DNA from 2 places in the Vibrio sp. 16 genome. Region 2 is predicted to be linked to the other one. Evidence: predicted binding sites of a transcription regulator. Region 2 holds the regulator's gene; the other holds the start of a gene.
What was found. The regulator MetJ, encoded in region 2, represses methionine synthesis genes. The targets are predictions, from matches to a motif close to TTAGACNTNTANANGTCTAA.
Positions count from the first base shown of each region.

Region 1 (16,587 bases), 620 kb from region 2:
AAGTGTATCCAAGACGGTATAGTTTTGCTCGAACATGCTATTTCTCAACGACTTTTATAGGAATGGGCTGCCCCTGTTTTTTCTGCTGCTTTCTATCGCGTAGACCGACCAGCAGCAAAGAGACTAAGGCTGAAAAGTAGGTGAGTGACATCACTTGGATACCACTTAGAGCAAAGCGGGTGCCGATCGTATAAACAAGCGTTGCAACAGTAAAACCGAGCAAGGTTGGCAATACGATGGAGAGGAGCATCCATTTATACTCTCCCGTCTGCACTTTTATCATCATCACGGTGGCGAGACAGGGTGGGTACAAAATGAAGAACAAGATCAGCGCAACAGCAGCGACTTCGCCGTGACCGGCAAGTTCATCTGATTGGGCCATCCGCTGCTCCAGTTTTTGGTTATTGTCCTCTTCGGGTTGAAATAGCACGCCGAGTGTCGCCACACTGCTTTCGCGAGCGGCAAACGAAGAAAATAGCGCAACGTTGATCTTCCAATCAAACCCTGCATATCGGGTGACCGGTTCCAAAGCTCGGCCAAAACTACCTAACAGTGAAGCTTCAAGGCGCCTCTCTTTCATTTCTCGGCGAATTTTCTTTCTTTCCGAAGCCAATTTTCTTAATGCTTTGTTGAGTTTAGCTGCATCTTTTCCTCCTTTTCTCGCAGTAATGGCGAAGTAAAGTTCATTGCGAGATTGGAAAGCGGTGTTGACTGATTGAGATGCACCAGCGCCTTTCGCATTCAGTTTTGCTGCGCGGTAATCCGTATAGAAGTTTACGAGGTCTGTTAAGGACTGCTCATCAAATGAGTCGGCATACTGAGTTTTTTGCGCTGCTTTTTGAAAGCGAGCGACGGCTTTTTCCGCTCGTGCTTGGAACGCTTGCTGCTCTTGCTCTGGAACGCCGGGAAATTGCAACAAGACGAAAATGACCGTAGAGACCGCAAGCACAATGGTGCCCACTTTGCGTACGTACATCCAGGTTCTCTCTAGAGAGCGAGTCACCACACTGCGTGCCGTTGGCAGGTTGTAGCGCGGCAGTTCCATGACAAAGGGGGCTTGCTCGGTACGGCGCAAGACAGATTGGGTTAACAGCTTTGCCACAAGTAGCGCTGCGATGATTGAAATTGTCGAAATGTAAAATGTCATCAAAGACTTGTCTTCAACAAAGAAAATACCCAGAAGCAGGGTGTACAAAGGGACTTTCGCTAAACAGTTCATATACGGCACCGTTAGGATCGTCGCAATGCGAGCGCGATTGTCTGGAATCCCTTTGGTTGCCATGACGCCCGGTACGGCGCATCCCCCGGCAAAGACGCCTGCGAGAATCATCGGCAATGTACTTTGTCCATGTAAGCCAAAGCGATTGAGTACCCGATCTGAAATAAATGCGATCCTTGCCATGTAGCCTGAATCTTCAATGATCGCGATAAGTGCAAACAGAATCAGAAAAATGGGGATATAGTTGAGTAGTGTGTTGGCTGAGTCGACAATCCATAGGCCGAGCGATCGAACGTAAGGATCGTGGAGAAAACCCGCGTCGGGTAAGACCCCGGCAATGAGTTCTCTAAGCCCTGCGAGATAAGGCCACCAGTAGTTGGTTAGCTCATATCCATAGACAATGGAGCTTTGATAGATGACAAATACGGTCGCGATAAGAAACAGCGGCGCGCCAAATTTATTGAGGACAACCTTGTCAATTTTATCGCTCACAGAGAGTTTTTCGATTTGGTGGCAAGATTGACTGCTGCACGCTTCAACAAGCATCGAGACACGCAGATGTCGCTGCGCAACAATGTAATCACTGACTGTGCTGCTTAACCTTGTTTCAATGCCGTTTAAATACAGCTCGACTTTGGCACTCAACTGCTGAGCCTGCTGCTCAGAGAGGCATTCACCTAGCCATTCATCGATATGACTATCGCGCTCTAACAGTCGCAGTGCAAGCCAGCGGAACGAGTAGCTTTGCGGGGCAATCGCGCTATCGAGCCACTCGGTGAGTGAAGAAAGCTCGGGCTCTAATTGCGGATAATCGATCGGCGCTTGCTGCTTTTTAGCATTGAGCAGAGCAGCGTTGATCTGATCTTCACCTTTTCCTTTCCTACCAATACATTCTGCGACAGGCACACCGATTTGCTGACTCAACGCACTCGAGTCGATAGCGATACCTTCTGACTGAGCAATGTCCATCATGTTAAGTACCAAGGCGATTGGCAGACCCATTTCAATCAGTTGCATTGTGAGGTGCAAAGAGCGGTTGAGGTTGGCGGCATCGACTACGTTGAGAACCACGTCAGCCGACTCTTGCCTAAGGGCATCGCGAGCCACCCTTTCTTCTAGTGAGTAGCAGCTCAAACTGTATGTACCGGGTAAATCGATGAGTTGGTAGGCGTCGCCGGCTACCGAGAAATAGCCTGTTTTTTTGTCTACAGTGACGCCTGGGTAGTTAGCAACATGCTGTCTTGCGCCTGTCAGCATATTAAAAATCGTCGACTTGCCCGCGTTTTGTTGGCCTGCCAGTAGTACTTTTTTCCGTTGCATAACGATTTCCTTACGACAACGTTACGAGTTGCACGATAACGGTCTCGGCTTCTGTTTTTCTGATCACGACGCTGGTTGCGCCCACTCTAAACTCGAAAGGATCACGCAGCGGCGCTTTGCGAATCAGCTTGATTTGAGACTGTGGAATGAGCCCTAAATCAAGCAGGCGTTGGCGAACGGCTCCGTTCGATTGATGGGAAACAATCGTTGCGCTTTGTCCAATGGATAGCTGGCTTAAGGTAGTTTGCATGTAATAACAGTGAGTAGTTTTTCCTTTCGAGATTGTAAACAATGCGCCGAAAATTAATTAAACAATAACCATTGTATAAATGATTTATATCAATGAAGATGTATTTAATAATCATTCTCACTTTTATTTATTGAGTTCAGTCGTTAATCTCTCGGCATAAAATTGGGATTCATTCTCAATATCTTTTTAAAAATGCTAGAAATGGACGAAAAAATGAAACAAAAAACTCTGCTCTTACTAATGAGTGCAGTGCTTCCTAGTGCAGCACTGGCTCACACCCCGTTATTTTCATGTTATGACTTCGGCGACAATACCATTTTGTGTGAAGGTGGCTTTTCCGATGGCTCTTCAGCATCCGGCGTAGAAGTGTTGGTAACTGATGGCTCGGGCAAGACGTTAATTACCAGTGAAATTAACGAAGATGGTGAAATTGAATTTGAGAAACCTGCAGGTGAGTACAAAGTTCAGTTCAATGCTGGGCCGGGACATTCCATAGAAGTTGATGGCAAGAATATTGTTGAATAACCAAAGAAATTTAGGATGAAAAAATGAAAAAGTTATCTCTAGCGGTTGGTGTGGCTGCACTCTCTTTGTCGGCCGCTTCTCAGGCTCACTTCCTATTAATGCATACGCCAACTTCTCAGCTTGACGCTCCAACGACCGTGGACATGAAGGTTGTGTTTGGCCACCCGATGGACAACGGCCATGTGATGGACATTGAAAAGCCAGAGGCCCTAACGGTTACATTCAAAGGCAAGAAAACGGATCTGTTGGATACGTTGCAACCTATTGAGTGGACTGGCCCTGACAACAAGGCGAAGGCGTTTAAGTTAGAGTATAAAATCCGTCGCAACGGTGATTACATTTTTGCCGCAACACCAGCGCCTTATTATGAAGGCGGTGAGGACATCTACATTCAACAAATCACCAAGCGTTACATCAATAAAGGTGGACTGCCAACTGGGTGGGAGAAGCCACTGGGTTTGAAGACGGAAATTGTGCCGAAGAACAAGCCTTATCAAGTGCTTGCTGGTAGTACATTCACTGGCCAGCTTCTCTCTGAAGGTAAGCCAGCGGCAGGTGTAGAGTGTGAGATTGAATTTCTAAACACTGACATTGATAGTAAAGCGAATGCTTTTGGTAAAGGTACGCATCGCAGCACGCCTGCGTCTGCGATTGTTGCCATCACGGATGACAATGGCATGTTTACTTTCGGTGTGCCAACAGCAGGCAAGTGGGGATTTGCGTGCCTAGGGTCAGGTCCTGATAAAGAGTTTAAAGGCAAAGAGCTATCGCAAGACGCCGTGCTTTGGATTGAAGCGCAAGACTTATAAACGCTATTCGATCAAAAAAGCTGGCGCTTAATCGCCAGCTTTTTTCGTTTAGTTTCTGCGATGGGAGAGCTTATTCACCCCATTGCGCTTCAAACCAACTTTCCAGAATTACAACGGCGGATTGGCAATCCACATTGCCCTTGCTTAGCGCCTTGTATCCTCCCATGTTGAAGAGGTCTGCTCGCGCTTCGGTGGTTGAGAGTCTTTCATCATGCAATTCGACAGGTAAGCCATAGCGACCGTGTAGTCGGTTGGCAAACTTTTTCGCCCGAGGTGTGATGGTCTCTAAGTCGCGACCATGGAGGTCGGTCGGTAAACCAACAACCAATAAATCGGGTTGCCACTCTTTGATTAATTTTTCGATGTCATCCCAATTGGGGATTCCGTCATTGGCTTTAAATGCACGAAGAGGAGACGCGGTACCCGTGACCTCTTGACCAATTGCACTGCCAATGCTTTTGGTACCGAAGTCAAAGGACATGATGGTTCTAGACATGAGAATCCTGTTTTTAGTCTTTATGGTCGATTACGCGTGGCCAATCTCACTTGAGAGCTGAGCAACGTTAATACCCAACATTTGCACGGCTTTTTGCCAGCGCTCAGCAATGGGCGTGTTAAAAATGACGTCTGGGTCCGCTTCGATGGTCAGCCATGAGTTGTCTGAGAGTTCACTTTCGAGCTGGCCAGGCTCCCAGCCGGAATAGCCCAATGCCACCAAGTACTCGTTTGGTTCCGCTTCGGTGCCTAGCACGGTGAGAATATCTCGCGAGGTGGTGACAGAAATACTGTCCGTCATCTGAATACTCGACTCATACTCATCTTTGGGCTGGTGCAAGATGAAGCCTCGATCGCTTGAGACGGGCCCACCTTTTAAGACGGGTTTGTCGAGGCTGTCGGTGAACAGCTGCGGATGAACCGATTGGACATCCACTTGTTTGAGCATTTTGCCGACGGTGACGTCGATTGGAGCATTAATCATTAGACCCATGGCGCCCTCATCATTGTGTTCGCACACGTAGATAACGCTGCGCTCAAAGTAGGGATCTTTCATCCCGGGCATCGCCACTAAAAAATGGTTAGTTAAATTCATAGACACTCCAACAGATTATTAGGGGCAGAGGTTCTACCCCCTTGTTATTATTTGTTGATGCGGCGTTCAATCGCATCCATAAGCTTGCCTGTGATCGAAACATCAAATGCAGCCTCGATTTCACGAATGCACGTTGGGCTTGTTACATTAATTTCAGTTAGCTTGTCGCCGATGACATCCAAACCAACAAAAATCAGTCCTTTTTCCTTAAGTGTAGGCGCTACAGCTTCAGCGATCTTTTTATCTGTTTCACTTAATGGTCTTGCTTCACCAGTCCCGCCAGCGGCTAGGTTGCCGCGGGTTTCACCTTTAGCTGGAATACGGGCTAAGCAGTAACCAATCGGCTCACCATCGACCACTAGGATGCGCTTGTCACCATTGCTGATGTCTGGGACGAAGGTTTGCGCCATTGCGTAGTTTTGACCGTGGTTGGTCAGGGTCTCAATGATCACCGACACGTTTGGATCACCCTCTTTCACGCGGAAGATAGATGCGCCACCCATGCCATCAAGAGGTTTTAGGATCACGTCGCCATGTTGCTCGCGGAACTGTTTAATCTTCTCGGCTTTACGCGTTACGATGGTGGTCGGCGTAAGTTCTGGGAACCAAGCGGTGAACAACTTCTCGTTACAATCACGTAGGCTTTGCGGCTTGTTTACAATCAGTGTGCCTTGCTCTTCAGCGCGCTCAAGAATGTAAGTCGCGTAGATGTATTCGGTATCAAACGGAGGATCCTTACGCATCAGAACGGCATCAAGCTCAGACAGTTCAATGGTTTGCTCCGATTTAAACTCATACCAACCCGTTGGATCTTCTTTTAGCTCGACGACCTTGGTATCAGCAATGGCGACACCTTGGTCTAGGTGTAAGTCGTTCATCTCCATGTAATGGATTTCGTAGCCGCGGCGCTGCGCTTCAAGCATCATGGCAAAGCTAGAGTCTTTTTTGATGTTAATGGACGAGATAGGGTCCATTACGATACCTAATTTGATCATTGTTGTTCTCCGTTTAACCAAGATCGCCGAAACGAACTTGCAAGGCTGTAATTGCAGTGAGAGCCGCTGTTTCCGTGCGCAGTACGCGTGGGCCAAGCAGTGTCTCTTCAAATTTATACTCTTCTGTCATACCGATTTCTTCCGCTGACAAGCCACCTTCTGGACCAATCAATAGACGAACCTTCTCTACCGGTGTTGGCAGGGTATTGATTGAGTATTTTGCTCGTGGATGAAGGTTGAGCTTTAAGCCGTCATAGTCTTCGGCGCACCACTCTTCAAGCTGCATGATTGGGCGGATTTCAGGAACGGTATTACGACCACATTGCTCACAGGCACTGATAGCGATTTTCTGCCATTGCGCGAGCTTTTTTTCGAAGCGCTTTTGATCCAGTTTCACACCACAGCGCTCTGAAATCAGAGGAGTAATGGTATTTACACCAAGCTCAACCGATTTTTGGATGGTGAACTCCATCTTGTCACCACGTGAGATCACCTGACCTAGGTGCAAATCAAGCGGTGATTCCGCGCTGCGTTCAATGCGTTCGGTGACATCCACTTCGACGTGTTTTTTTGTCACACTTGAAATGGTTGCTGGAAATTCAGCACCACTGCCATCAAACAGCAGGACATCTTGCCCCTCTTTCATTCGCAATACACGGCCAATGTGGCCGGCAGCGTCGTCACTCAACATGAGAGTGCCTAGCTGTGAGATGGTTTCTGGATGATAGATTCGTGGGATTCGCATTGGTTTCGATTTCCAGCAAGAGATTTAGAGATAACCTCTAACATGGATGCTTTTAAGGGAAAAAACAAGGGGCACAAAGCGTTTCCAGCTAAGAACTGGAAACTCTTTGTTGGTTGAAGGATAGATAACTTAAAGGGCTTGGCAGGCTTGATAAACAAACGGGTTGTGATTCCCCTGAATTTTGAAAATTCGCTCTTCTCGCTCACATTCCCATGAATCAACCGGAAACTGCTTGTTCCATGCATTCATCAGTTGCGTTTGCTGTTTAGATAGCCTAAATCCATACTCTTTGCTCATATAAAGGTACGTACGCGCGATGGAACCTTTTGCTCGATCGGGTGGCATCACTTTGCGCTGCTTAAAGTTGACCTGCATTTCACAGCGGCCATAGCTGACGCCGTCGACGCCATTCCACTGGCTAAAGTTATAGTTGGAACGATCGCCATTCACTTCACCGATCGCAGGAGTCAGGTTGTGAAGATCGGCTTCCATCATGCGGAAGGTTTTATCTTTCTTCGCGCAGTTTTTGCGTCCGCCTTCTTGCCAACATTGGCGCTGGTGGCCAAATTGCCACGCAGGGACCACATGTTCCCATTCGATACGTGACGCGCGTTTGAGCTGTTTTCGAACTTGGTAGCCACAAGATTCTAAGTCGGGGATGCCTTTTCTTCCTTGCCACTGAATATCACAACCACAATAAAAACTGGTTGGGTGATCGGCGTATATTTTGACCGCCTCTTTCTTTGCTTTCGAAAAAGAAGAAGGTGGAGCGGCGACTGCCACAGATGACAGGAGCGCAATGGTGAATGCAAGCAAGCGTTGTGTTTTCATATCTTGGTATTAGAAAAGTATGAGTGCTTACAGTCTAGCACGCATTGCTGGCTTGTATTACTGAGAAAACAATTAACTAGGAGAGTTGTTTACCACTGAAAGCGAGTGTCTGTTGGCACTGCTGACAGCGGTAACTGGCTTGCTTTCGCTGTACTTTATTGTGTCGGCGAATCGACAAAGGGTAGGTGGTACAGGCACAAAGGTACTCAAAGGTCTTCCCTTGCACTGAAGTGATTTCAAAGCAGTGCGTCGTTTTTGCAGGGACTTTAAATACGGCTTCCATCACGCCTTGCCACTCTTTACCGTGTGGTCTTACTCGGCCATAGACTTGATAGGTGATCAAATGGGCCACTTCATGGGGGATCACCTCGTTTAAGAATGCCTGCTGGTTCTCTTTAAACAGGGTTGGATTGAGGCGGATTTCATTGAGTTGTAGATAAGCTTTACCCGCAGCTTTACCGCGCAGCTTGTAGTTGAGTGAAGGTTGTGGGAATTGACGTTTGAAGGCGTTTTGCGCTTGGAATAGACACTCTGCGATGACTTTGTGCGCACGATAATCGAGTTCTAAATCCACATTTACTCCTAAAACAACGCCCCAACCAAAAGGGTTGGGGCGCATCATAGATCGAAACAGGTATTCTTGTTAAGGGTGATGTTTCTTCTTAATGGTTTCGTGGTATGCGTGCCAAGTGCCGTAGCCGAGTATTGGCATTGTGAACAACATGCCGATCCCGTAAGTGGCGAAGCCCACCAAAATACCGCCACAAATTAAGCCTGCCCACACAATCATAGCCGGAATGTTGGACTTAACGGCATTGAAGCTGGTAAATACCGCGGTCATCATATCGACGTGACGTTCCATCATCAGTGGAATTGAAAATGCGGAGATGCTGAACACAACACAAGCGAGGATAAAGCCAACTAGAGAGCCTATCACGAGGAAAGGCATAAATTCGGTGAGCGGAGCACCTTGCACGGAAGGGTATAAGGCGTGAAGCAACGCAGCGATGCGCATCCAGAAAATCATACATACTGCCAGCAAGACCGCGAATGCCCATTGAGAGGTCGAATTGCGTCCGATCGCTTTCATTGAATGAAGCAGGCTGGCGCTGTGTCCTTTCTCTCTTTCCCAACTCGCATCGTATAAACCGAGAGCGAGGAAAGGGCCGATTAGCATGTAAACAACTAGGCTAGGCATCACCACGAGGTGAGTTCCTTGCCATTGAACGAGTAATACAATACCAATCGCGGCGGCCATAAAGCATAAACCATAGAATGCGCTGATAAGAGGCATTCTGATAAAGTCGTGTAAGCCCAACGAGAGCCAATGAAATGGCGCTGAAACGCTTACTTGATTACACGGAATGGTGCGAGCATATTCCGCGTCTGGGACTTCTTTATGTTTCTCTTTGAAGTCGTGTGGATTCACCGTACGAGGCATACATCCTCCTTGATCGATTCTCTGTTCTCACCGGGCGGTTTGGCTGCCCGAATGTGTTGGAAACTCGATGCCCGGATCGTTGACTTCTTGGTTGGGGCAAGAGTTTATCTTGTGTTACGAGATGAAATTCAATATAGATTTATCCCATTAACATATTTTTAACTATTGACCCGATGGCAAAAAAATACAACTTTCATCGGTATTTTTCTCGGTAAAGAAAAAGGGCTTTTGGTTTCCCCAAAGCCCTTTTAAATTCGATTATGTCTTATGTTCTAATTACTTAAGACCTGCGAAGTCTGCAAGAATCGCTGCTTTATCTGTCGCTTCCCATGGGAACTCTTCACGACCGAAGTGACCGTAAGCTGCTGTCTTCTTGTAGATAGGCTGAAGTAGGTTCAGCATCTCTTGTAGACCGTATGGACGTAGATCGAAGTTCTGGCGAACTGCTTCTACGATAATGTCGTGAGAGACTTTCTCAGTGCCGAACGTTTCCACCATGATAGAGGTTGGATCCGCAACACCGATTGCGTAAGAAAGTTGGATCTCACAACGATCAGCCATGCCAGCCGCAACGATGTTTTTCGCTACGTAACGTGCAGCGTATGCTGCAGAGCGGTCTACTTTTGATGGATCTTTACCAGAGAACGCACCGCCACCGTGACGAGCTGCGCCGCCGTAGGTATCAACGATGATCTTACGACCAGTTAGACCACAGTCACCCATTGGACCACCGATTACGAAACGACCCGTTGGGTTGATGAAGAAGTTAGTTTCTTTGTTGATCCACTCAGACGGCAATACTGGCTTGATGATCTCTTCCATTACCGCTTCACGTAGGTCAGGAGTTGATACTGAGTCACAGTGCTGAGTTGAAAGAACAACCGCATCGATACCCACAATCTTACCTTGATCGTATTGGAACGTTACCTGAGATTTCGCATCTGGACGTAGGAAGTTTAGTTTGCCGCTCTTACGTACTTCTGCTTGTTTTTCAACTAAGCGGTGTGCGTAAGTGATAGGTGCTGGCATTAGGATTTCTGTTTCGTTGGTTGCGTAACCAAACATAATGCCTTGGTCCCCTGCGCCTTGCTCTTTAGGGTCGGCTTTGTCAACACCTTGGTTGATGTCTGGTGACTGCTTACCGATAGTGTTTAGAACGGCGCAAGAATCCGCGTCAAAACCCATATCAGAGTGAACGTAGCCAATCTCACGCACGGTTTGACGCGTTAGCTCTTCGATATCTACCCATGCTGAAGTCGTGATCTCACCACCAACCATGACCATACCGGTTTTAACGTAAGTTTCACACGCGACACGTGCTTTTGGGTCTTGTTCTAGAATTGCATCAAGAACAGCATCAGAAATTTGGTCTGCAATTTTATCTGGATGACCTTCTGATACCGACTCAGAAGTGAATAGGTGCTTAGCCATGTTAGCTCCACTATATCTGGTTAATGTTGGAGGTTTGGTAACACTCCAGCATTCAATAATATTAAAAACTGTAGGTGTATCTACATCTAGACGTCTATTCTAGTTTTGAATGCTCGAATTACAAGCTCTTTTTTATTATTAGATAAAACCAAACGTTTGCCTTAAATTGGCTTCAAATGAGTAACTTCGAGCGATTTGCTGCGAAAGGTCGGAAATTTGTGAACAAATGGCTTGGAAAACGTTTGCACAGCTAGATTCGCTTTGAGAGAATTATCGCCCACATTTATATGATTCGCTTAATGCACTCAGGAGCTGACATGTCTTCTCGTCAACATCTCGCTAATGCTATCCGCGCTCTAAGCATGGATGGTGTACAACAGGCTAACTCTGGCCACCCAGGCGCCCCTATGGGTATGGCTGATATCGCTGAAGTTCTTTGGCGCTCTCACCTAAACCACAACCCAGCAAACCCAGAATGGGCTGACCGCGACCGTTTCGTTCTTTCAAATGGCCACGGCTCTATGCTGATTTACTCTTTGCTACACCTTTCGGGTTACGAGCTATCGATTGACGATCTGAAGAACTTCCGTCAGCTTCACTCTAAGACACCAGGCCACCCTGAGTACGGTTACGCACCAGGTATCGAGACAACGACAGGTCCTCTAGGTCAAGGTATCACCAACGCTGTAGGTATGGCGTTAGCTGAGAAGACGTTGGCAGCACAGTTCAACAAAGAAGGCTTTGATATCGTTGACCACTTCACTTATGCATTCATGGGTGACGGCTGTCTGATGGAAGGTATCTCTCACGAAGCATGTTCTTTAGCTGGTACGCTAGGTCTTGGTAAGTTGATTGCGTTCTGGGATGACAACGGCATCTCTATCGATGGTCACGTTGAAGGCTGGTTCTCTGATGACACACCTAAGCGTTTTGAAGCGTACGGCTGGCATGTAATCCCAGCGGTAGACGGTCACGATCCTGAAGCGATCAACGCAGCAATCATCGCCGCTAAAGCGGATCCTCGCCCAACTCTGATTTGTACTAAAACAGTGATCGGTTTTGGTTCGCCTAACAAGTCTGGCTCTCACGACTGTCACGGTGCACCACTAGGCGCAGAAGAAATTGCAGCGACTCGCAAGCAACTTGGTTGGGAGCACGGTCCATTTGAAATTCCTGCTGATGTTTATGCACAGTGGGATGCAAAACAAGCGGGTGCTGAAAAAGAAGCTGCATGGAATGCTAAGTTCGATGCTTATGCCGCGGCATACCCTGAAGAAGCCGCTGAGCTTAAGCGTCGCCTAAACGGTGAACTACCAGCACAGTGGGAAGAGAAAGCAAACGCAATCATTGCTGACCTGCAAGCAAATCCTGCAAACATCGCATCACGTAAAGCGTCTCAAAACGCGCTAGAAGCGTTCGGTGCTATGCTACCAGAATTCCTAGGCGGCTCGGCTGACCTTGCGCCTTCTAACCTTACTATGTGGTCTGGTTCTAAGTCTGTGTCGGCTGAAGATCCAGCGGGTAACTACATCCACTACGGTGTACGTGAATTTGGTATGACAGCGATCATGAACGGTATTGCACTACACGGTGGTTTCGTACCATACGGCGCAACCTTCCTAATGTTCATGGAATACGCTCGTAACGCGATGCGTATGGCTGCTCTGATGAAAGTTCAGAACATTCAGGTTTACACGCACGACTCTATCGGTCTTGGCGAAGATGGCCCAACTCACCAACCAGTTGAGCAAATGGCGTCTCTACGTCTAACGCCAAACATGAGCACATGGCGTCCATGTGACCAAGTTGAGTCTGCAGTCGCTTGGAAACTGGCTATCGAGTGTAAAGACGGCCCAACGTCGCTAATCTTCTCTCGTCAAAACCTTGCACAGCAAGAGCGTAGCGAAGAGCAAGTAGCTAACATTGCTAAAGGTGCTTACATCCTGAAAGATTGTGCTGGCAAGCCAGAGCTAATCCTTATCGCAACAGGTTCTGAAGTTGAGCTAGCGGTTAACGCTGCTGCTGAACTAACAGCTGAAGGTAAGAAAGTACGCGTAGTTTCAATGCCATCTACAGATGCTTTCGACAAGCAAGACGCGCAGTACCGCGAAGCAGTACTACCATCAGACGTAACTGCGCGTATCGCTATCGAAGCGGGTATTGCTGACTTCTGGTACAAGTACGTTGGCTTCGGCGGCAAGATCATCGGTATGACAACGTTCGGTGAATCTGCTCCAGCAGGCGAACTGTTCAAGATGTTCGGTTTCACTACAGAAAACGTAGTGAACACAGCGAAAGAACTACTTTCTTAATTTAGTTCGTATCAACGAAAAAGAGAAAACCGAGCCATTTGGCTCGGTTTTTTTATGCGTTCAAGTTAAGTCTGCGCAGCGGTTACTCAAACTCTTTACCCCAGTTATCTTTCTCTTTGTGACCACACACTTTGCATGTGACGTATCTGTCCATGTCATAGTAATGACCACCATTGATAAAGGTATGAGCCATCAATTTGATTCGACCTAAAAGAGAAGTGTCCGTGTCGTAGCTGCTGTTTTTTCTGACAAGCACTTCACTATGGGGCGTTTCTTGTTCGCATTGTTTACAAAAGTGAGTGGCTGGGTATCCAGACATAGTCATTTCCTTTGGTTGATAAAACTAGAATAGAAACAGCCAATAGAAAAACGACATACTCCGCCGCACTATGCATAAGAAAAATATATCAATCAAGTTGAATAAATTCACATTGCGGTCTAGGTAACTTCTCCTTGGTTTTTGTCTAAGGATGGACTGCAATCGGCCGTCTGTGATTAATCAGTCATTCCGTTTAGCCAAGTATTTGTTAGCCATGACAAGAAGATTGTAAGGGATGAGTTACAAACTGCTTTCTATTTGTAACCTTAGGCTTCGTCGTTGTTGGTAGTGTTCTTTGGTAATCCATCGATACTAAAGGACTGTATTATGCTAGATAGTTTAAAAACAGGCTTATCTAAGCTTTCCTTGATAGGGAAGGCATTGATGCTGCCTATATCCATCTTACCAGCAGCAGGTCTACTGCTCGCCTTTGGCGCTAAGCTCGATATCCCGCTTATGATGCGTGCTGGGGGCGTCATATTTGATAACTTAGCCTTGCTGTTTGCCGTGGGGGCTGCCGTTGGTTTGACTAAGGAATCTGGGATCGCCGCCTTAGCTGCGATTGTTGCGATGGTTGTCATGAATGCAACCATGGGGGTCGCGTTAGGTATTACGCCTGAGATGGCGATCGGTGGTGGTCGTTATGCGATGGTGATGGGCATTCCGTCATTGCAAACGGGTGTCTTTGGTGGACTTATCGCTGGTATTCTCGCTGCCGTTATGTACCAACGCTTTTATGATACTAAGCTGCCTGATTTCCTTGGCTTCTTTGCCGGTAAACGTTTTGTTCCTATTGTGACTGCATTTTCTGCGTTTCTCATCGGGTTAGTATTACCTTATATTTGGTCATATATTCAGTCAGGGATTGATGCGCTGTCGCACATGGCGAATGGCGGCAACATGTATGTCTCAACGTTCATCTACGGATTTATGGAACGCGCTCTAATTCCAGTTGGCCTCCATCATATCTTTTATAGCCCTTATTGGTTCTCTTTCGGGGAGTACACCACCGCCGCTGGAACTATTGTAAACGGCGATCATACGATTTGGTTTAAAATGCTCGAAGATGGCGTCAAAACATTCTCAACCAGCGAATACCAAGAAGCAGGTAAATTCCTATCGGGCAACTTTGCAATTTACATGTTCGCTTTCCCTGCGGCGTGTTTAGCGATGTATCACGAAGCGAATGACAAAAACAAAAAAATAGCAGCGGGTATTTTGGGTTCAGCTGCACTTACCTCTTTTGTTACCGGTATTACAGAGCCAGTGGAATTCGCGTTTATCTTTGTCGCGCCTGTGCTTTATGTGTTCTCTGCAATTATGGCTGGGGTGTCTTATGCGGTGACGTATGCGCTGGATGTTCACATAGGTAAAACCTTCTCTGCAGGTATCATTGATTTTGTTTCATTTGGGGTTCTTCCAGCGATGGATGGCTTTAAAACCAACTGGTTCAATGTGATTCTTTGGGGCTCAGCGATGGCTGCGATTTACTACACGGTTTTCCGCTTTGCAATTCGAAAACTCAACTTGAAAACGGTTGGACGTGAGGATACGCAAAGTAAGGCTATTACCTTAGAAAATGAAGAGCTAGCGAGTGAAATTACAACCTTGATTGGTGGTGCCGCGAACATTACTTCGATAGGGGCATGTATTACCAGGTTGCGCCTACAGATTAAAGATCAGTCACTTGTGAATGAGAAGGGAATCAAAGACCTCGGCGCGATGGGAGTCATAAAAGTGGGTTCAAGTGGCTTGCAAATCATTCTAGGTGCGCGGGCTCAATTTGTGGCTGAAATTATGAGTGATAGTCTCAGCGATACTTCGGCTTCACTGTCAGTAAGCCCTAGCTAATCATCTACAACGAACGATCTTCAATATTTACGCTATCAATCGAGAGGTTGGTAGCGTTGCCTTGCATTTAATTTTCAAACTTATAGATCGCTTTAGCATTCTACTAATGCGCTTCGAGTGGCTATCGGTTACTATTTGTGACACGAAAATCATGTAAGGCGATGGAATCATGCTAAGAGTTGCGATCAATGGATTTGGACGTATCGGTCGTAATGTACTGCGGGCAGTATATGAAAGTGGCAAAAGCCAGCAGATTAAAGTGGTAGCAGTCAATGAGCTTGCTCAGCCAGATGCCATGGCGCACCTACTGCAATACGATACAAGCCACGGTCGATTCGGCAAGAAGGTGACCAACGACCAAGAGCATATCTATATTCATCATGACAGCGGAGAGTTTGATTCTATCCGCATTCTACATCTCAGTGATATTGAGCTGCTGCCGTGGCGCGATCTAGAGGTCGATCTGGTCTTAGATTGTACAGGTGTTTTTGGCTCTCAAGCGGATGGTCAAGAGCATATCAAAGCGGGCGCAAAGAAAGTCCTATTTTCACACCCTGGGGCCAACGATCTCGACAATACCATTATCTATGGTGTGAACCACGATACGCTAAAAGCCGAACACAAAGTTGTCTCCAACGGTTCGTGTACCACTAACTGTATTGTCCCTATCATTAAAGCCCTTGATGACGCTTTTGAAATCGAATCTGGCACCATTACTACGATTCACTCATCGATGAACGACCAACAAGTCATTGATGCGTACCACTCCGATTTGCGTCGAACACGTGCCGCCAGCCAGTCGATCATTCCCGTAGACACTAAGTTGCATAAAGGTATTGAAAGAATCTTCCCGAAATTTTCTAACAAATTTGAAGCGATTTCCGTGCGAGTACCAACGGTAAACGTCACGGCGATGGATTTAAGTGTCACAATTAATACAAATGTGAAAGTTAATGACGTAAATCAAACCATTGTTAACGCATCTCAGTGTACATTACAGGGCATTGTTGACTATACTGAAGCGCCGCTCGTTTCTATCGACTTTAATCATGATCCCCATAGCGCGATTGTCGATGGTACACAGACTCGAGTGAGCAATGGGCATTTAGTGAAAATGCTTGTTTGGTGTGATAACGAATGGGGCTTTGCGAACCGCATGCTGGATACTGCGCTCGCAATGCAAGCTGCAAAGTAAGCCGTAGTGCAGCGAGGAGAATTATTTATTTTCACCCTTGAAATAAATAAATGATGGCTCCATATCTGAACCAGTTTAAAGAATTAATAGGCTTGGCAGGGTTGCCGGGCTACTGAAAACTTTACTTATTGAATATTTGAGAGGACACATCATGTCTGTAATCAAGATGACTGACCTGGATCTAGCAGGTAAACGTGTATTTATCCGTGCGGACCTAAACGTACCTGTAAAAGAAGGCAAAGTGACTTCTGATG
Region 1 covers NZ_OY808997.1:2,890,420-2,907,006, forward strand. Annotated here, with positions in the region: gene U9J37_RS13445 (FeoB-associated Cys-rich membrane protein) at 1-36, opposite strand, end outside; gene feoB (ferrous iron transport protein B) at 38-2,539, opposite strand; gene U9J37_RS13455 (FeoA family protein) at 2,550-2,789, opposite strand; gene U9J37_RS13460 (hypothetical protein) at 3,003-3,314, shown strand; gene U9J37_RS13465 (DUF4198 domain-containing protein) at 3,338-4,123, shown strand; gene ruvX (Holliday junction resolvase RuvX) at 4,194-4,619, opposite strand; gene U9J37_RS13475 (YqgE/AlgH family protein) at 4,650-5,213, opposite strand; gene gshB (glutathione synthase) at 5,261-6,208, opposite strand; gene rsmE (16S rRNA (uracil(1498)-N(3))-methyltransferase) at 6,222-6,953, opposite strand; gene endA (deoxyribonuclease I) at 7,083-7,784, opposite strand; gene U9J37_RS13495 (SprT family zinc-dependent metalloprotease) at 7,861-8,358, opposite strand; gene U9J37_RS13500 (DUF2189 domain-containing protein) at 8,428-9,225, opposite strand; gene metK (methionine adenosyltransferase) at 9,502-10,656, opposite strand; gene tkt (transketolase) at 10,974-12,968, shown strand; gene U9J37_RS13515 (hypothetical protein) at 13,051-13,287, opposite strand; gene U9J37_RS13520 (PTS transporter subunit EIIC) at 13,615-15,138, shown strand; gene epd (erythrose-4-phosphate dehydrogenase) at 15,308-16,333, shown strand; gene U9J37_RS13530 (phosphoglycerate kinase) at 16,485-16,587, shown strand, end outside.
Region 1: the regulator MetJ is predicted to act here: its motif matches at 10,735-10,754, upstream of metK (methionine adenosyltransferase).

Region 2 (16,587 bases):
GTTTGAAGTCATTGCTTGAAAGCGCTTCAAGTTCAACACGAATAGGCAGACGACCTTGCAGCTCTGGAATCAAATCTGATGGTTTCGCGACTTGGAATGCACCTGAAGCCACAAACAGAATGTGGTCTGTTTTGACCATGCCGTGCTTGGTTGACACTGTGCTACCTTCGATTAGAGGCAGTAAGTCACGCTGTACACCTTCTCGAGATACGTCAGGACCTGAGCTTTCACCACGCTTACAGATCTTGTCGATTTCATCAATGAAGACGATGCCGTTGTTCTCAACGTTAAAGATTGCCTGCTCTTTTAGCTCTTCTTGATTAACCAACTTCGCCGCTTCTTCTTCGGTCAATGCTTTGAATGCATCTTTGATTTTAAGCTTGCGCTTCTTCTTAGTGTCACCCGCGAGGTTTTGGAACATGCCTTGAAGCTGATTCGTCATCTCTTCCATGCCCGGAGGCGCCATGATTTCCACGCCCATTTGCGGCGCAGCCACATCGATTTCAATCTCTTTGTCGTCTAGCTTGCCTTCACGCAGCTTCTTACGGAAGATTTGACGAGTGTTTGATGAGCTTTCATCTTGCTGCTCATTCTGACCCCAAGCATCACGCGCTGGCGGCAGTAGCGCGTCAAGAATACGCTCTTCGGCTTGTTCTTCAGCACGGAATTTTACTTTTTCCATCGCTTGCTGGTGCGTCATTTTGATTGCTACGTCTGTCAGATCGCGGATGATGGTTTCCACTTCCTTACCTACGTAGCCAACTTCAGTAAATTTCGTCGCTTCAACCTTGATGAAAGGCGCATTGGCCAGTTTCGCCAGACGACGAGCGATTTCTGTTTTACCGACACCGGTTGGACCAATCATTAGGATGTTCTTCGGTGTCACTTCAACACGCAAGCTTTCTTCCAATTGCATACGGCGCCAGCGGTTACGCAGCGCAATCGCAACTGAGCGTTTCGCGTTTTCTTGACCAATGATATGGCGGTTGAGTTCATGAACAATTTCGCGAGGAGTCATTTCAGACATAATCAGTTTCCTTAAATTTGTTTGCCACTATCTTTGGTTATTCAGCGATTTTCTCAGCTGGAATTTCTAGTTCTTCAATAGTGTGGTGATGGTTAGTGAATACACAGATATCACCGGCAATTTTCAGTGATTTCTCTGCGATTTCACGCGCATCTAATTCAGTATTTTCAAGCAGAGCCGTTGCCGCGGCTTGAGCAAAGTTGCCCCCTGAACCAATCGCAATCAGGTCGTTTTCAGGCTGAACGACATCACCGTTACCCGTAATGATAAGTGACGCTGTTTCGTCAGCCACCGCTAGCAAAGCTTCTAACTTACGAAGTGCGCGATCGCTACGCCAATCTTTTGCCAGCTCCACTGCTGCTTTGGTCAAATGACCTTGATGCATCTGCAGCTTACTTTCAAACTTTTCAAACAGCGTGAAGGCATCAGCCGTACCACCAGCAAAGCCCGCTAGAACTTTGTTGTTATAGAGGCGACGCACTTTGCGCGCATTGCCCTTCATTACTGTGTTACCTAGAGATACTTGTCCATCACCAGCGATGACGACTTTGTTATTACGACGTACAGATACAATGGTAGTCACGAGTAGGGCCTCATAGTTGTTTTAATCTCAGTGTTAAAGATTATATGAGGCTACCCAAAGAGGAATTCAAGGGAACAACCTTGAGATAGAAATGAAAAACGAACCCCGAGAGGTTCGTTTTTTGTGTTTTACTGTGCTTCTTTCCAAATCGCGCAAGGCTCGATCTTAGCGCGTTGAAGTTTGTGCTTATCTCGCTCTGCATCACGCTTAAATTTGTAAGGCCCTAGTACCACGCGATACCAACTGCTGCCCTCTTTTTTGCGGATTTTGCTATTGATACCCTGAAATGCGATATCCAGTTTGCGTGCTTCCGCTTGCTGAGCGTTTTTGTACGCACCACACTGCATGATGTAAGGGATTTCGGAAACCACTTGCTCCTTCGCTTGCACTTCCACTTCGCGGTTTGGCAAGCTTTCAACGTAATCCCATTTCTCCTCAGGAGGAGGAGGTAACGTCGCTTTTGGTTTCGGCTTTGGCTTAGGTTTTGTTTCGACAACAGGTGCTGGCGGTTCAGGGTCTGTGCTTAGGGTATACAAGCCATAACCAAAGACAGACACCAATAGAATGGCGATAAGTCCACTACGCCAGGGTTTTCGACGAGGAGCCGCTTGTTTGCGTGTAGGTTTACGCCCACTGCTGCCTCGGCCACGTTTTACATAATCTTTGTTTGCCACTGTTGTACATCAATCATAGGTGAGCCACTGCCGATATGGTAATGCAGATTGCCAAACGATGACAGAGGGGAAATGGAAGCGGCGCAGCAAAATACGCCGCTTTTGGTTGTCGTTACAGTACTCTTGGTGGCGCCGCGCTCTCTCTCACAACAAGATTCGTCTCGAGCAGCCTTGAACCAGCACGTACATCATGCCCTCGAAGCAGCTCAAGCATCATCAACATGGCTTGGCGCCCAATCTCATACCTTGGCTGAGAAATCGTGGTTAGCGGCGGATCGCAATACTGGGCGAACTGAATGTCATCGAAGCCAACGACAGACAAATCTTGTGGGACCCGTAGCCCTAACTTCTTCGCTTCTTGGATCGCGCCAATGGCCATCGCATCATTGTGACAGAATACCGCGGTAGGCGGCTCTTTGAGCGCAAGTAGTTGGCGAACCGCCTTCGCACCCGCTTCAAAGGTAAAGTCTCCATTAGTGCAGTAGTTGGCGTTCATGGTGATGCCCGCACGGCGCAGCGCTTGTTGATAACCTTGATGGCGGAACTGACACAAAACCGCGGATTCTGGACCCGAAATTTGTGCGACACGTTTGTGCCCCATTTGCGTCAAATAGTTCACTGCCTCAAACGCCGATGTTAAGTTGTCGATATGAACTGTAGGAAGCTCTAGCTCAGGTGCAAATTCACATGCCATCACCATCGGAGGCAGGTTTTTTTGCTCTGGCTTACTGACATCAAAAGGAAGGTCGGTACCAAGTAGCAACATGCCATCTGCCTGCTTGGTAAAGACGAGATTCACAAATGAGCTTTCACGTTTTTTCTGTTGGCCGCTGTCGCCGAGTAAAACGATGTAGCCATGTTCCATTGCTGCGTCTTCGATTCCACGGATGATTTCTGTGTAATAGGGGTCACAGATGTCTGGAATGATAGCAATGATGGTTTTGGACTCATTGCGACGCAAATTACGCGCTAAAGAGTTCGGTGAGTATCCAGCTTCTAGCACTGCATCTTCTACTCGTTTCCTGGTAGCAGAAGACACTTTTTCGGGATTCATCAACGCACGAGAAACCGTCGCTGTCGAAACGCCTGCTAGCTGGGCAACATCCTTCATTGTCGCCATAAAAATTTTACCCTCTTCAATTTCCAACATTGGTAGCGCGGTGCCACCTAAACCTTGTTGAGTCACATCCTCTCGTTCTGATTGTCGGGAGTGACGATGATGAGCTAAAGCTCATTCTTATGGTTCATTTGCACGAAGCAAACGATTAACTTGCCGCGATATCGTGGGCATAGTCAAGTAATACTTGGTCTAGTTTATTCATTTCGTCATTCAAAGTTACGGGAGATTTAACAAAACGAGCAGCTCAAACAAGATCTCAATCACAAATAAATGAAAAACATGCAAATCATTAATCTTGCAGCAACTAATTCATCCAACATTGATAACGCAAGCGAATGAATCCCCCAAAAGGACTAGCTGAGATCTTGCGGTTCAATATCCATAGTCCAACGCACTTTTTTCGCGCTAGGCAGCATTTGAATGACAGGCTTGGCGCTCGACAGTAATTTTTGCATCGTAGAGCGTTGCTGGGTTTGCAGTAGTAAGTGCCAACGGTATTTACCTGCACGTTTGGCCAAGGGGGCGGGCGTCGGTCCTAACACTTGGCAACCATCATCAAACAGCGGATGAGCCTCTAGGGTGTGACGGACTTGACGCAAAAACTCTTCAACCAATGGGCTTTGATTGGCCTCAGCTCGAAACAAGGTAAGGAATGTATACGGCGGTAGCATCGCCAGTTTGCGCTCTTGAAGCGCGGTCTCTGCAAAATGACGATAGCTCTTGGTTAGTAGCGCCTGCAATAAACTATGTTCAGGGTGGTGGGTTTGCAGCACAACTTCCCCAGGTTTACTCGCGCGTCCTGCCCGACCAGCAACTTGAATGAACAGCTGAGCTAAACGTTCAGAAGCGCGAAAATCACTGCTGTAAAGGGAGCCGTCAACATCCAACAGCCCGACTAACGTGACATCGGGGAAGTGATGCCCTTTGGCAAGCATCTGGGTTCCAATCAGGATCTGATACTCACCATTTCGGATCGCAGAGAGCGCGGACTCAAGGCTTCCTTTTCTGCGAGTGCTGTCTCTGTCAATTCGTATCGCTTTGTAATCTGGAAATAGCTGCGCGAGTTGTGCTTCTAATTGCTCAGTTCCGACACCGACCGTCACCAAGTGCGTCGAGCCACATCCTTGACACTGGTGAATAATGGGTTGCTGAGATCCACAGTGATGGCAACGAATCTCGTTACTGTACTGGTGGTAGGTATAGTAGGCATCACAGCGTTTACATTCTGCAATCCAACCACATTCGTGGCACATAAGAGCCGGAGAGAAGCCACGTCGGTTAAGAAACAGCATCACTTGATTGCCAGCCTGTAAGTGCTTACGCATTTCGGCAATCAAAGGCGCAGAGAGACCACTCTCTAAGTACAATCCTTTGATATCTAGTACTTTGTTGGTGGTTGGCGTCGCATTACCCGCTCGCTTAGAGAGGATCAAGTGGTGATACTTGCCTTGCAGTGCATTATGGAGCGTTTCCAGCGCAGGGGTCGCAGATCCAAGCACAATAGGAATCTGCTCTTTGTTCGCTCTCATAACCGCAACATCCCGAGCATGGTAACGGAGACTGTCTTGCTGTTTATACGAAGCGTCATGCTCTTCATCAACGATGATAATGCCCAAGTTGTGAAACGGCGTAAGCAATGCTGACCGAGTACCAATAACAATCCCCGCCGCGTTATCTCGAGCCGAAAGCCACGCGTTCAATCTTTCGCTATCATTCAGTCCTGAGTGAATCACTTCAACAGGAACCGTGAAACGCTTTTTGAATCGATTGATGGTTTGAGGAGTAAGGCCAATTTCCGGAACCAGGACTAACGCCTGCTTTCCTTTCTCAAGTACAGGTTTTATCAAGTTGAGATACACTTCGGTTTTACCTGATCCCGTTACCCCTTCCAGCAAAAAGCACCCAAAACCATCGATACTATTGACGGTCGCAATCGCCACCGCTTGTTCAGTGTTGAGCTTCGGCTTCTCAACAGACGCTTCAACGTCTTGGCTCCAATCTCGAATAACGGGTTTGCGCTCAATCGATTCTATCCACCCTTTCTCACTTAACGTTTTTAGAACGCTAGAACTGATGTCTTGATCAATAAACACCTGGTGAGGAACAGGTCCAAGCTCGAGCATGTGCATCACTTTCGCCTGTTGTACTGCTCGACCAAAACCCTGCATGAATTGGTCACGCCCCAGCGACGTCAGTTGCCACTCCACCAGCGCGGCAAAATCGGCAGGCTTGCCCTTTCTTAAGGCACTCGGCATAGCATTAAGTAAGGTATCGCCCAGCGGGTACTGATAGAACTGGCTACACCAATACAACAAAGAGTAAAGCGTATCTGGCCAGACAGGTTGGCTATCAAGTACTTGTTTGATCGGTTTGAGCTTATCAACCCCAAATTCCGACTCATTCACCAACGCGGTAACCACACCAACCAGAGTTTGTCGACCAAACGGCACCGACACTCGTCCGCCGATAATCGGAAACGCATGTGAAGGGATCTGATAATCAAACTGTTTGTCCAGTGGAACAGGTAACGCCACTCGCGCAATCGTTGGTCGCATAATAGCCATTAAAGAAGTGTAAAGTGAGACCAAACCAGTGTAAGGGAAAAGGTCAAAAGTAGAAAGAGACGGGATTTGCTGACCAAAACTTAGCTTGAGAGAATACCAACAAGCACCTTTGCCATATTCGGCTAAAAAAGTAGCACTTTTCTCTGTAAACGGGTTGATTCAGAGAGATGGATTCATTACTATAGCGCGCCTTAGAGATATGGCTCGCCAATGGCAGCGGTATCCAAGCTATTTTTTAACTACGTGTGGTGTCCGGCTAAGATTCGGATAGCGACACGGCCTATATTAGAGGTTCTCCCATGAAAGCTGGTATCCACCCAGAGTACAAAGCTGTTAAAGCAACATGTTCTTGTGGCAACTCTTTTGAGTTCAACTCAACTCTAGCTAAAGAGTCAATCCACCTAGACGTATGTGACAAATGTCACCCATTCTACACTGGTAAGCAACGTATCGTTGATACAGGCGGCCGTGTTGATCGCTTCAACAAGCGTTTCGGTGCTCTATCAAGCAAGAAGTAATCACTTCTTAACCGAATCTAAAAAGGACGCTCTGGCGTCCTTTTTTGTTTTTCACGTTCAGAAAAGTCTCTATTAACGCAGTGTATTGCTTCATCAATATTGAGAATTCCTAGCGACATCTCTATTCATCTGGTCTAATCTCCAGTGAATTGACACCTTTTGGCGTTACAGGTCGCATTCTGACCTTTGCAGCTTGACTTAGTTACTCTAGAATGGATTCCCCCTTTCCAAACATTAATAACGAGTACCTACACCTATGTCATCTGACAATCACCAAGAACTATCCCCTGAAGAACAATTCCGTCAACAGGCGTTGGATTACCATGCTTACCCAACAGCCGGTAAGATCTCTGTTGAACTAACCAAACCTGCGGAGACCGCAACTGACCTCGCGTTAGCATACAGCCCAGGTGTAGCGGAGCCCGTTCGTGAGATCGCACAAAACCCAGACAATGTTTACAAATATACGTCTAAAGGCAACATGGTTGCGGTTATTTCCAACGGTACTGCGATTCTTGGTCTAGGTAACTTAGGTCCGCTGGCCTCAAAACCAGTCATGGAAGGTAAATCACTGCTATTTAAACGCTTCGCTGGTTTGGACTCGATTGATATTGAAGTCAAACACCGCACTATCGAAGAGTTCGTTGACACTGTCGCTAACATTGCTGACACCTTTGGTGGTATTAACCTAGAAGACATCAAAGCACCGGATTGCTTCGAAATTGAAAAGCAACTGATTGAACGTTGTGATGTTCCTGTTTTCCACGACGACCAACACGGTACTGCAATTGTTACTGCGGCGGGCATGCTTAACGCGATCGAGCTACAAGGTAAAAAGCTAGAAGAGGCAACGATCGTTTGTTTGGGCGCAGGTGCTGCCGCTGTGGCTTGTATGGAGCTACTGATCAAATGTGGCGCGATGCGTGAAAAGATTTATATGCTTGACCGTAAGGGGGTCATTCATACTCGTCGTGACGACCTAAATGAGTACAAGCAGCTATTCGCCAACAATACCGATAAACGCACGCTTGAAGATGTGATCGAAGGCGCGGACCTGTTCTTAGGTGTATCTGGTCCTAACCTACTTCCGGCTGAGGCTCTAAAGTTGATGGCCGATAAACCTGTTGTGTTTGCTTGTTCTAACCCTGATCCAGAGATCAAACCGGAACTGGCGCATGAAGTGCGTGATGACCTCATCATGGGTACAGGCCGCTCTGACTATCCAAACCAAGTGAACAACGTTCTTTGCTTCCCATTCATCTTCCGTGGTGCATTGGATGTTCGCGCAAGTGAAATCAATGATGAAATGAAACTTGCAGCCGTTGATGCGATTCGTCAACTGGCAAAAGAAGAAGTGCCGGCAGAAGTCCTTAAAGCTGCGGGCGTAGACCACTTAGAGTTTGGACCAAGCTACATCATTCCAAAACCAATGGATGCTCGCCTACTACCTCGCGTTGCTAAAGCTGTGGCACAAGCGGCCGTTGACTCTGGCGTTGCACGTATCGATATGCCTGAAGGCTACATGGGAGCGTAATCGTCACGCCTCTGAAAACCAAAAGCCGCTAACCTAAAGTCAGCGGCTTTTTAGTATCTGAAACAAATCGACGACAGCAAATTAAGAGGTGCGTTTGTTACCAATTATGGACTAACCAAGGCGTGTTTTTATTCTTCGTCAAACGCTTCGTATTCGATCCCCATTTCTTCCATCAGTTTTTTCACTTCTGCAGGGATATCATCTGGGCGATCTTTTCTTAAATCTTCATCCGTTGGTAGTGGCTGACCGGTATAGGCATGCAAAAATGCTTCACACAATAACTCACTGTTTGTTGCATGGCGTAGGTTATTAATCTGACGACGAGTACGCTCATCCGTTAATACCTTCAATACTTTCAATGGAATAGAAACCGTGATCTTCTTTACTTGTTCGCTTTTCTTTCCATGCTCAGCGTATGGGCTTATGTATTCGCCATTCCAGTCTGCCATTGCGCACCTTAATTCATTTTTATGTTTAGTTGAGTAAAGCGCAATTTTAGCGGTATTTATAGCCACAAGCAAAGACATATAGACGTCTAGAAGTGTTGACGTCTCTAAAAATGAGAAGTAAAGTGGTGAGATATGGAGATGGAATAACATATATCTAACATCCATCAGGTATATCGTATTCCCTACAAGTTGTCACCACTGTTCGAAAGGAAACACTTATGAGCGCCCATAAGCCAGCCACCATTGCCGTACGTACTGGTATTGAATCAGACACTCAACACCACGCTGTTGTTCCCCCTATTTACCTCTCGACAAACTATGGCTTTCCAGCATTTGGTGAAGTTCCTCAGTATGACTATACCCGCTCAGGCAACCCAAACCGCGGCTTACTTGAAACCGCATTGTTTGAGTTAGAGTCAGGTAAAGGCGCGGTAGTAACAAACTGCGGCACCTCTGCGCTCAACTTATGGGTGTCTGCATTTTTGGGCCCAGATGACCTCATCATCGCGCCTCATGACTGCTACGGTGGCACATACCGTTTATTCAACACGCGCTCACAAAAAGGTGACTTCAAAGTGCAGTTTGTTGATCAATCGGACGAGCAAGCGCTCAATGCCGCCATTGCGTTAAATCCGAAACTCATCTTGATTGAAACCCCTTCCAACCCTTTAGTGCGCGTGGTCGATATCGCAAAAGTATGCGCCAAAGCAAAACAGGTTGGTGCGCTCGTCGGTGTCGACAATACCTTTTTAACACCAGTGTTCCAAAAGCCTCTCGAATTAGGCGCAGACTTCGTTATTCACTCAACCACCAAGTACATTAATGGCCACTCAGATGTCATTGGTGGCGTGGTCGTCACTAAAACCGAACAGCATGCAGAGGAGCTTGCTTGGTGGGGCAACTGTATCGGCGCGACAGGTACTCCATTTGACAGCTATATGACCCTACGTGGCATACGCACCTTAGGGGCACGCATGAAGGTGCATGAAGAAAGCTCGGCGCAAATCCTTGAGTACCTCAAAAACCAAGACCTCGTTGGAACCATTTATCATCCGAGTCTTCCGGATCATCCAGGACACGAAATAGCGAAACGACAGCAGTCTGGCTTTGGCTCTATGCTCAGCTTTGAGTTTGCAGGAAGCTTTGAGCAGCTCAAACACTTCGTTGGCCAGCTCGAACTCTTCTCACTAGCCGAGTCTTTGGGTGGCGTAGAGAGTTTGATCTGCCACCCAGCTTCGATGACGCACAGAGCGATGGGTGAAGAGGCGCTTGCAGAAGCGGGAGTCACTCATCAGTTGCTCCGCTTGTCAGTCGGTTTGGAAGATGCCGGTGACCTAATTGCAGACTTAGACCGCGCCTTTAATCAAACCAAGGAGGCATGCTAATGACTGCTTCTCGTCAGCTGCACAAATTTGGCGGCAGTAGCCTCGCCGATCCCGAATGTTACCGCCGCGTAGTCACCATCTTAAAAGAGTACTCTAACAGCGAAGACCTGATTGTCGTCTCTGCAGCAGGAAAAACCACCAACCGACTGATCGAGTTTATTGAATCCCTCAACAAAGATGGCCGACTAGCGCATGAAGTGCTGCAAAGCCTCCGCCAATTCCAAACTTCCTTGATTGAAGAGCTGATCGCACCGGACGAACAAGACGCCTTGTTGGCAATACTTCATGATGAGTTTTCAACATTAGGCGAACTGACCGCGCCACTCACTGACGCGGAGAAAGCGGCGGTGCTTGGCCACGGTGAAGTATGGTCATCACGCCTCCTAGCGGCACTCCTTAACCAAAGCGACCTAAACGCCGTTGCACAAGATGCTCGCGCCTTCTTACGAGCAGAGATCGGGACTCAGCCAGAAGTCGACCGAGGTACGTCATACCCGCTATTAAAGGAAGTGTTGGCACAGCATGCTCATCACCGAGTGGTGATTACCGGCTTTATGGCGCAAGATAACCACGGCCAAACCGTGCTGCTTGGTAGAAACGGCTCCGATTACTCCGCCACCGTCATCGGGGCACTGGCTGAAGTCAGCCGAGTGACAATCTGGAGTGATGTTGCAGGGGTATACAGCGCGGATCCACGTATCGTGAGTGATGCATGTTTACTGCCACTACTCAGACTGGATGAAGCCAGTGAACTCGCTCGTCTCGCTGCCCCTGTGTTGCATAGCAGAACGCTACAACCCGTCGCCCAAAGCGCCATGGATCTACATCTTCGCTGTAGCTACGAGCCAGAGTCTGGCTCGACTCGCATAGAGCGTGTATTGGCCTCTGGTCGAGGAGCAAAAATCATTTCCTCACTCAGTGAAGTACTGCTTATCCAACTCAATTTTTCTGCGGGTCATGATTTTTCTCGACTCGAAAAAGAAGTCCTTTCAGGCCTGAAACGCGCTCAGCTTGAGCCATTGACCTATGAAGTTCAACACGATCAGCATGCCCTGCGTCTTGCTTACACCGCAGAAATTGCCGGCGGTGCGCTAGAACACCTGCAAGATGCCGCAATCGAAGCGGAAATTAAACTAAAGGAAGGCTTCTCATTGGTCGCAGCAGTAGGTGCGGGAGTGACCAAAAACGCCAACCACTGCTATGGTTTCTATCAAAAACTGAAATCCTCGCCTGTTGAATTTGTTTCTGAATCTCAATCTGGCTTGAGCTTAGTCGCCGTTTTACGCAAAGCCGACACTACTCCGCTGGTAAAAGCTATTCACAGCCAGTTGTTCCAAGCTCAAAAACGCGTTGGCATCGCCCTGTGTGGCAAAGGGAACATAGGTTCAAGCTGGCTAACCCTATTTGCTGAACAAAAAACCGAACTAGAAAAGCGCCGCGGTATGAACTTTGAGTTAGTTGCTGTCATCGACAGCCAAACATATTGGTTTGACCCGCAAGGCATTGATGCCGCTTCAGTGAGTGCCCGCTTTGACGATGAAGCCACCGAGTACCAACCTGGAGAGTGGATTACCAAGCTTGGCGCGATTCAAGGTTACGATGATGTCGTCGTTTTGGATGTCACCGCAAGCAAAGAGCTGGCAAGCCAATATTTGAAAATTGCAGAGCAAGGTATGCATCTAATATCAGCGAACAAAGTCGCGGGTTCGGCTTCAAGCAAATATTATCATCAAGTCCAAGATGCCTTCGCAAAGATAAATCGCCATTGGCTATACAACGCAACTGTCGGTGCAGGACTTCCTATCAACCACACAGTGCGTGATTTGCGAGAAAGTGGGGATGATATCCAAGCACTGTCAGGAATCTTCTCTGGAACGCTCTCATGGCTTTTCCAGCAGTATGATGGTTCGGTACCTTTTGCCGAGTTAGTTGATTTAGCCTGGCAACAAGGCCTTACCGAGCCCGATCCACGCAACGACCTTGATGGTTCGGATGTTATGCGTAAACTGGTTATCCTTGCCCGTGAAGCAGGGTTAGCCATAGAGCCAGAAGCCGTCAAGGTCGAAAGTCTAGTCCCTGAAGAGTTGGCAGCGCTCTCGCTCGATGACTTTCTAGACAAGAGTCAATTGCTCAGTGAACTACTTGCGGAACGACTCAAGAAAGCACAGCGTGAAGATAAAGTGCTTCGTTACGTTGCCCGTCTCGAGAAAAATGGCCAAGCGAGCGTCGGCGTCGAAGCATTAAGCAAAGAACATGCACTGGCTAATCTACTGCCATGTGACAACATTTTCGCGATTGAGAGCAAATGGTACAAAGACAACCCACTCGTTATCCGTGGACCAGGCGCAGGAAGAGAAGTAACCTCTGGCGCGATTCAATCGGATCTCAATCTACTTTCTAGCCTCCTTTAAACCTATCTAGGGCTGTCTCATACAGCCCTTTTTCATCCTGACTCGCAAACTCTGTCTAGAATCATAGACAGAGAACTCCAGTAAAGTGAACTTCAATATCGCTCATGTTCAACTTGAATAAAATTCATAATTAGATTATTGACATTAAATGGTATTCAAGACATTCTGTGGACATATAGACGTCTAAACGTCAATTTGAGGATTTGGATTTGAGCGGGCAGAGTTGCCACAGGGAGAGTAAGATGGGATACACACACGCAGGTCATATTGACGCCTTAAACCAGAATATCGCTGAACTTTCTGACAACATCAATGTGTCATTTGAATTTTTTCCGCCAAGTAGCGAGAAAATGGAAGAGACGCTTTGGAACTCTGTGCACCGCCTAAAAACACTAAAGCCGAAGTTTGTTTCTGTGACCTATGGAGCTAACTCAGGCGAACGTGACCGTACCCATTCAATCATCAAAGAAATCAAAGCTGAAACTGGCTTGGTCGCAGCACCACACTTGACCTGTATTGATGCGAACCGTGAAGAACTCATTCAAATCGCTGATGACTACTGGAATAACGGCATTCAGAGTATTGTTGCACTGCGTGGCGATATCCCACCGGGTGGTGGTAAGCCTGAGATGTACGCATCCGATCTTGTTACATTATTAAAAGAGCGTCATGACTTTGATATCTCGGTTGCCGCTTTCCCTGAAGTCCACCCTGAGGCGAAAAGTGCGCAAGCTGATCTCCTGAACCTAAAACGCAAAGTCGACGCCGGTGCAAACCGTGCCATCACACAATTCTTTTTTGATGTCGAAAGCTACCTCCGCTTCCGAGACCGCTGTGTCGCTGCCGGAATCGACGTAGAAATAGTACCGGGCATCCTGCCAGTCTCAAACTTTAAGCAAGCCTCACGCTTTGCTGCACAGAATAACGTAAAAGTACCGAGTTGGATGGCAAAACAGTTTGAAGGTCTGGATGATGATCCGACAACTCGCCAGCTAGTTGGTGCTAGCCAAGCGATAGATATGATCCGAGTGCTCAGTCGCGAAGGTGTGAAAGACTTCCATTTCTATACGCTTAATCGTGCGGAAATGACATACGCTCTGTGTCATACGCTAGGTGTTCGACCTTCCGCTTCATAATCGATAAAACGTAAAAAGGTTGGCATTCGCCAACCTTTTTTCAATTCAGTCACAGATAAGTGTTCAACTTACTCGACTTCATCCATTTTACCTAGAAGGTTACGGATGCGATCTTGCCATGCAGCATGTTCTTGTTGCATCTGTTGAGCCTTTTGCTCCAATTCTTCGCGGCTAGAACGTAGCTCATTCGCCTCAAGAGCAAGCTTTTCTTTCTCTTCTTTCAGCTCTTCAACTTCCATCTGTAGCAAAGAAATAGTATCGACTGCTGTTTGGATTTTCGCTTCTAGTTGTTCTAGTACTTCAAAAGACATCTTAGCCTACCTTTAGTTATTCGTTTATGTGAAGGGCTCTCCACTCAATACCTTCATTCTACTCAGCCCGAGAATGATAAACACGCCCTATATTCGATATTTTGTGCCATTCGGTCAAAAAAACAGCACAGCTTGACAATCCCCTGACTGAAAGAGATTCAAAGTGCGAACCCGAGGAATTTCGACGCTGCTTTGATCGAGTTCAATTCAAATTACACGAAATAGCAAACGTTTTCCTGTCATTGTGTTAGAATCCTGCCGATTTTCTCATTCCCCCTTACTTTGGAGCTATCATGAAACGCGATTTAGCAATGGCATTTTCTCGAGTAACAGAAGGCGCTGCATTAGCAGGCTATAAATGGCTTGGCCGAGGCGACAAAAACGCCGCCGATGGGGCCGCTGTTGAGGTGATGCGCTCACTGCTCAACAAAACAGAGATCAGTGGTGAAATTGTGATCGGTGAGGGTGAGATCGATGACGCGCCAATGCTGTATATCGGAGAAAATGTCGGTATCGGGGGCGATGAGGTTGATATTGCAGTCGACCCTATAGAAGGGACGCGTATGACCGCAATGGGGCAGTCTAACGCGTTAGCCGTTCTTGCTGCGGGAGAAAAAGGAAGCTTCCTGAAAGCCCCAGATATGTACATGGAGAAACTCGTTGTTGGTCCTGGCGCAAAAGGCTGTATCGATCTCCATAAGCCATTAAAAGAGAACCTAGAGAATATCGCTCAGGCACTGAACAAAACACTCGACACCTTAGTCGTCATAACACTCGCGAAGCCACGTCATGATGATGTCATTGCTGAAATGCAATCAATGGGTGTCAGAGTCTTCGCCGTGCCTGATGGTGACGTAGCAGCATCGATCCTGACTTGTATGCCAGACAGTGAAGTGGATGCGATGTACTGTGTAGGTGGCGCTCCAGAAGGCGTAGTCTCCGCCGCTGTCATTCGTGCACTGGACGGTGATATGAATGGACGACTACTCCCACGACATGAAGTAAAAGGGAATAGCGAAGAAAACCGCATCTACGGTGCTGCAGAGCTAGAACGTTGTGAAGAGATGGGTGTTGAAGCGAATGTAGTCTTAAAGATGGAAGACATGGCACGCAGTGATAATGTTGTGTTTTCAGCTACGGGCATCACTAAAGGGGACCTATTAGAAGGTATTACACGCCAAGGCAATATCGCAACGACAGAAACTCTGTTGATTCGCGGTCGCTGCCGCACGATTCGCCGTATCAAATCAATTCACTACCTTGAACGCAAAGACCCAGAAGTCAGAGATATTATTCTCTAACTCTCATAGAACATTATGAGTTGAGGTCAGCTTCTGCTGGCCTTTTTTGTATCCGGAACAATTAGAGAATTGAAAGAATGCGCCTACAATAGGTATAAAGATTTAACCTCGTTGTATCCCTTCCAGAGCCCTCAACATAGTAATGAAAACCTCCGCCTAAACTTTTCTAATGATTAGCATATGAGCATGAAACAAAGCTTATTGGTATAAGTTCAGCTGTAGGAAAGTTACAGGCCAAATATGTCTTTAGACTGGCGGTCCTGAGTGGGTAGACTTACATCCAATTAGAGCTCTCTTACACGCGAAGGCAAGTAACGTTTAACAAAGTTTGCTATTCCTCGTTCTTACGGAGCTTGTTCATAAACAATCGCAGGCTATTTGGATAATACGGCTGAGACTCATTGGTCAGCACAGAAGTTTTCTTGACCAAGAAACGACGAAAGCCTAGTCGCAAGACTAGGCTTTCAAATAAGTAGCACAGTGATTGAATTGGTACTCTATTGCCTGGGTGAACGCACGGGCTTGATGGTTCGATATTTCGGTCCGTGAAAAAGTGCGCAGCATTTTCGGAAATTTGAAACGTAAAAAAGCCCTAGTCTTTCGACTAGGGCTTAGTATAAGTGGCGGAGTGGACGGGACTCGAACCCGCGACCCCCGGCGTGACAGGCCGGTATTCTAACCAACTGAACTACCACTCCGCAGTGGCGTACTCGCTACAAGCAAGTGTCCATAATTTAAAGCCTGGCGATGTCCTACTCTCACATGGGGAAGCCCCACACTACCATCGGCGCTAATTCGTTTCACTTCTGAGTTCGGCATGGAATCAGGTGGGTCCAAATCGCTATGGTCGCCAAGCAAATTCTTTAATCTGGAAAGCTGTTTGTGCTCTCAAAACACAATCAAGTAATTCTTGTATCGAGTCCATCAAAACCCTTTGGGTGTTGTATGGTTAAGCCTCACGGGCAATTAGTACAGGTTAGCTCAACGCCTCACAACGCTTACACACCCTGCCTATCAACGTTCTAGTCTCGAACAACCCTTTAGGACTCTCAAGGAGTCAGGGAAGACTCATCTCAGGGCTCGCTTCCCGCTTAGATGCTTTCAGCGGTTATCGATTCCGAACTTAGCTACCGGGCAATGCGTCTGGCGACACAACCCGAACACCAGAGGTTCGTCCACTCCGGTCCTCTCGTACTAGGAGCAGCCCCCTTCAATCTTCCAACGCCCACGGCAGATAGGGACCGAACTGTCTCACGACGTTCTAAACCCAGCTCGCGTACCACTTTAAATGGCGAACAGCCATACCCTTGGGACCGACTTCAGCCCCAGGATGTGATGAGCCGACATCGAGGTGCCAAACACCGCCGTCGATATGAACTCTTGGGCGGTATCAGCCTGTTATCCCCGGAGTACCTTTTATCCGTTGAGCGATGGCCCTTCCATTCAGAACCACCGGATCACTATGACCTGCTTTCGCACCTGCTCGAATTGTCATTCTCGCAGTCAAGCGGGCTTATGCCATTGCACTAACCTCACGATGTCCAACCGTGATTAGCCCACCTTCGTGCTCCTCC
Region 2 covers NZ_OY808997.1:2,265,425-2,282,011, forward strand. Annotated here, with positions in the region: gene hslU (ATP-dependent protease ATPase subunit HslU) at 1-1,027, opposite strand, end outside; gene hslV (ATP-dependent protease subunit HslV) at 1,065-1,610, opposite strand; gene ftsN (cell division protein FtsN) at 1,739-2,284, opposite strand; gene cytR (DNA-binding transcriptional regulator CytR) at 2,397-3,404, opposite strand; gene priA (primosomal protein N') at 3,758-5,959, opposite strand; gene rpmE (50S ribosomal protein L31) at 6,268-6,486, shown strand; gene U9J37_RS10360 (malic enzyme-like NAD(P)-binding protein) at 6,743-8,020, shown strand; gene metJ (met regulon transcriptional regulator MetJ) at 8,149-8,469, opposite strand; gene U9J37_RS10370 (O-succinylhomoserine (thiol)-lyase) at 8,688-9,854, shown strand; gene U9J37_RS10375 (bifunctional aspartate kinase/homoserine dehydrogenase II) at 9,854-12,265, shown strand; gene metF (methylenetetrahydrofolate reductase) at 12,508-13,401, shown strand; gene zapB (cell division protein ZapB) at 13,470-13,712, opposite strand; gene glpX (class II fructose-bisphosphatase) at 14,006-15,013, shown strand; tRNA gene U9J37_RS10395 (tRNA-Asp) at 15,635-15,711, opposite strand; rRNA gene rrf (5S ribosomal RNA) at 15,753-15,868, opposite strand; rRNA gene U9J37_RS10405 (23S ribosomal RNA) at 15,959-16,587, opposite strand, start outside.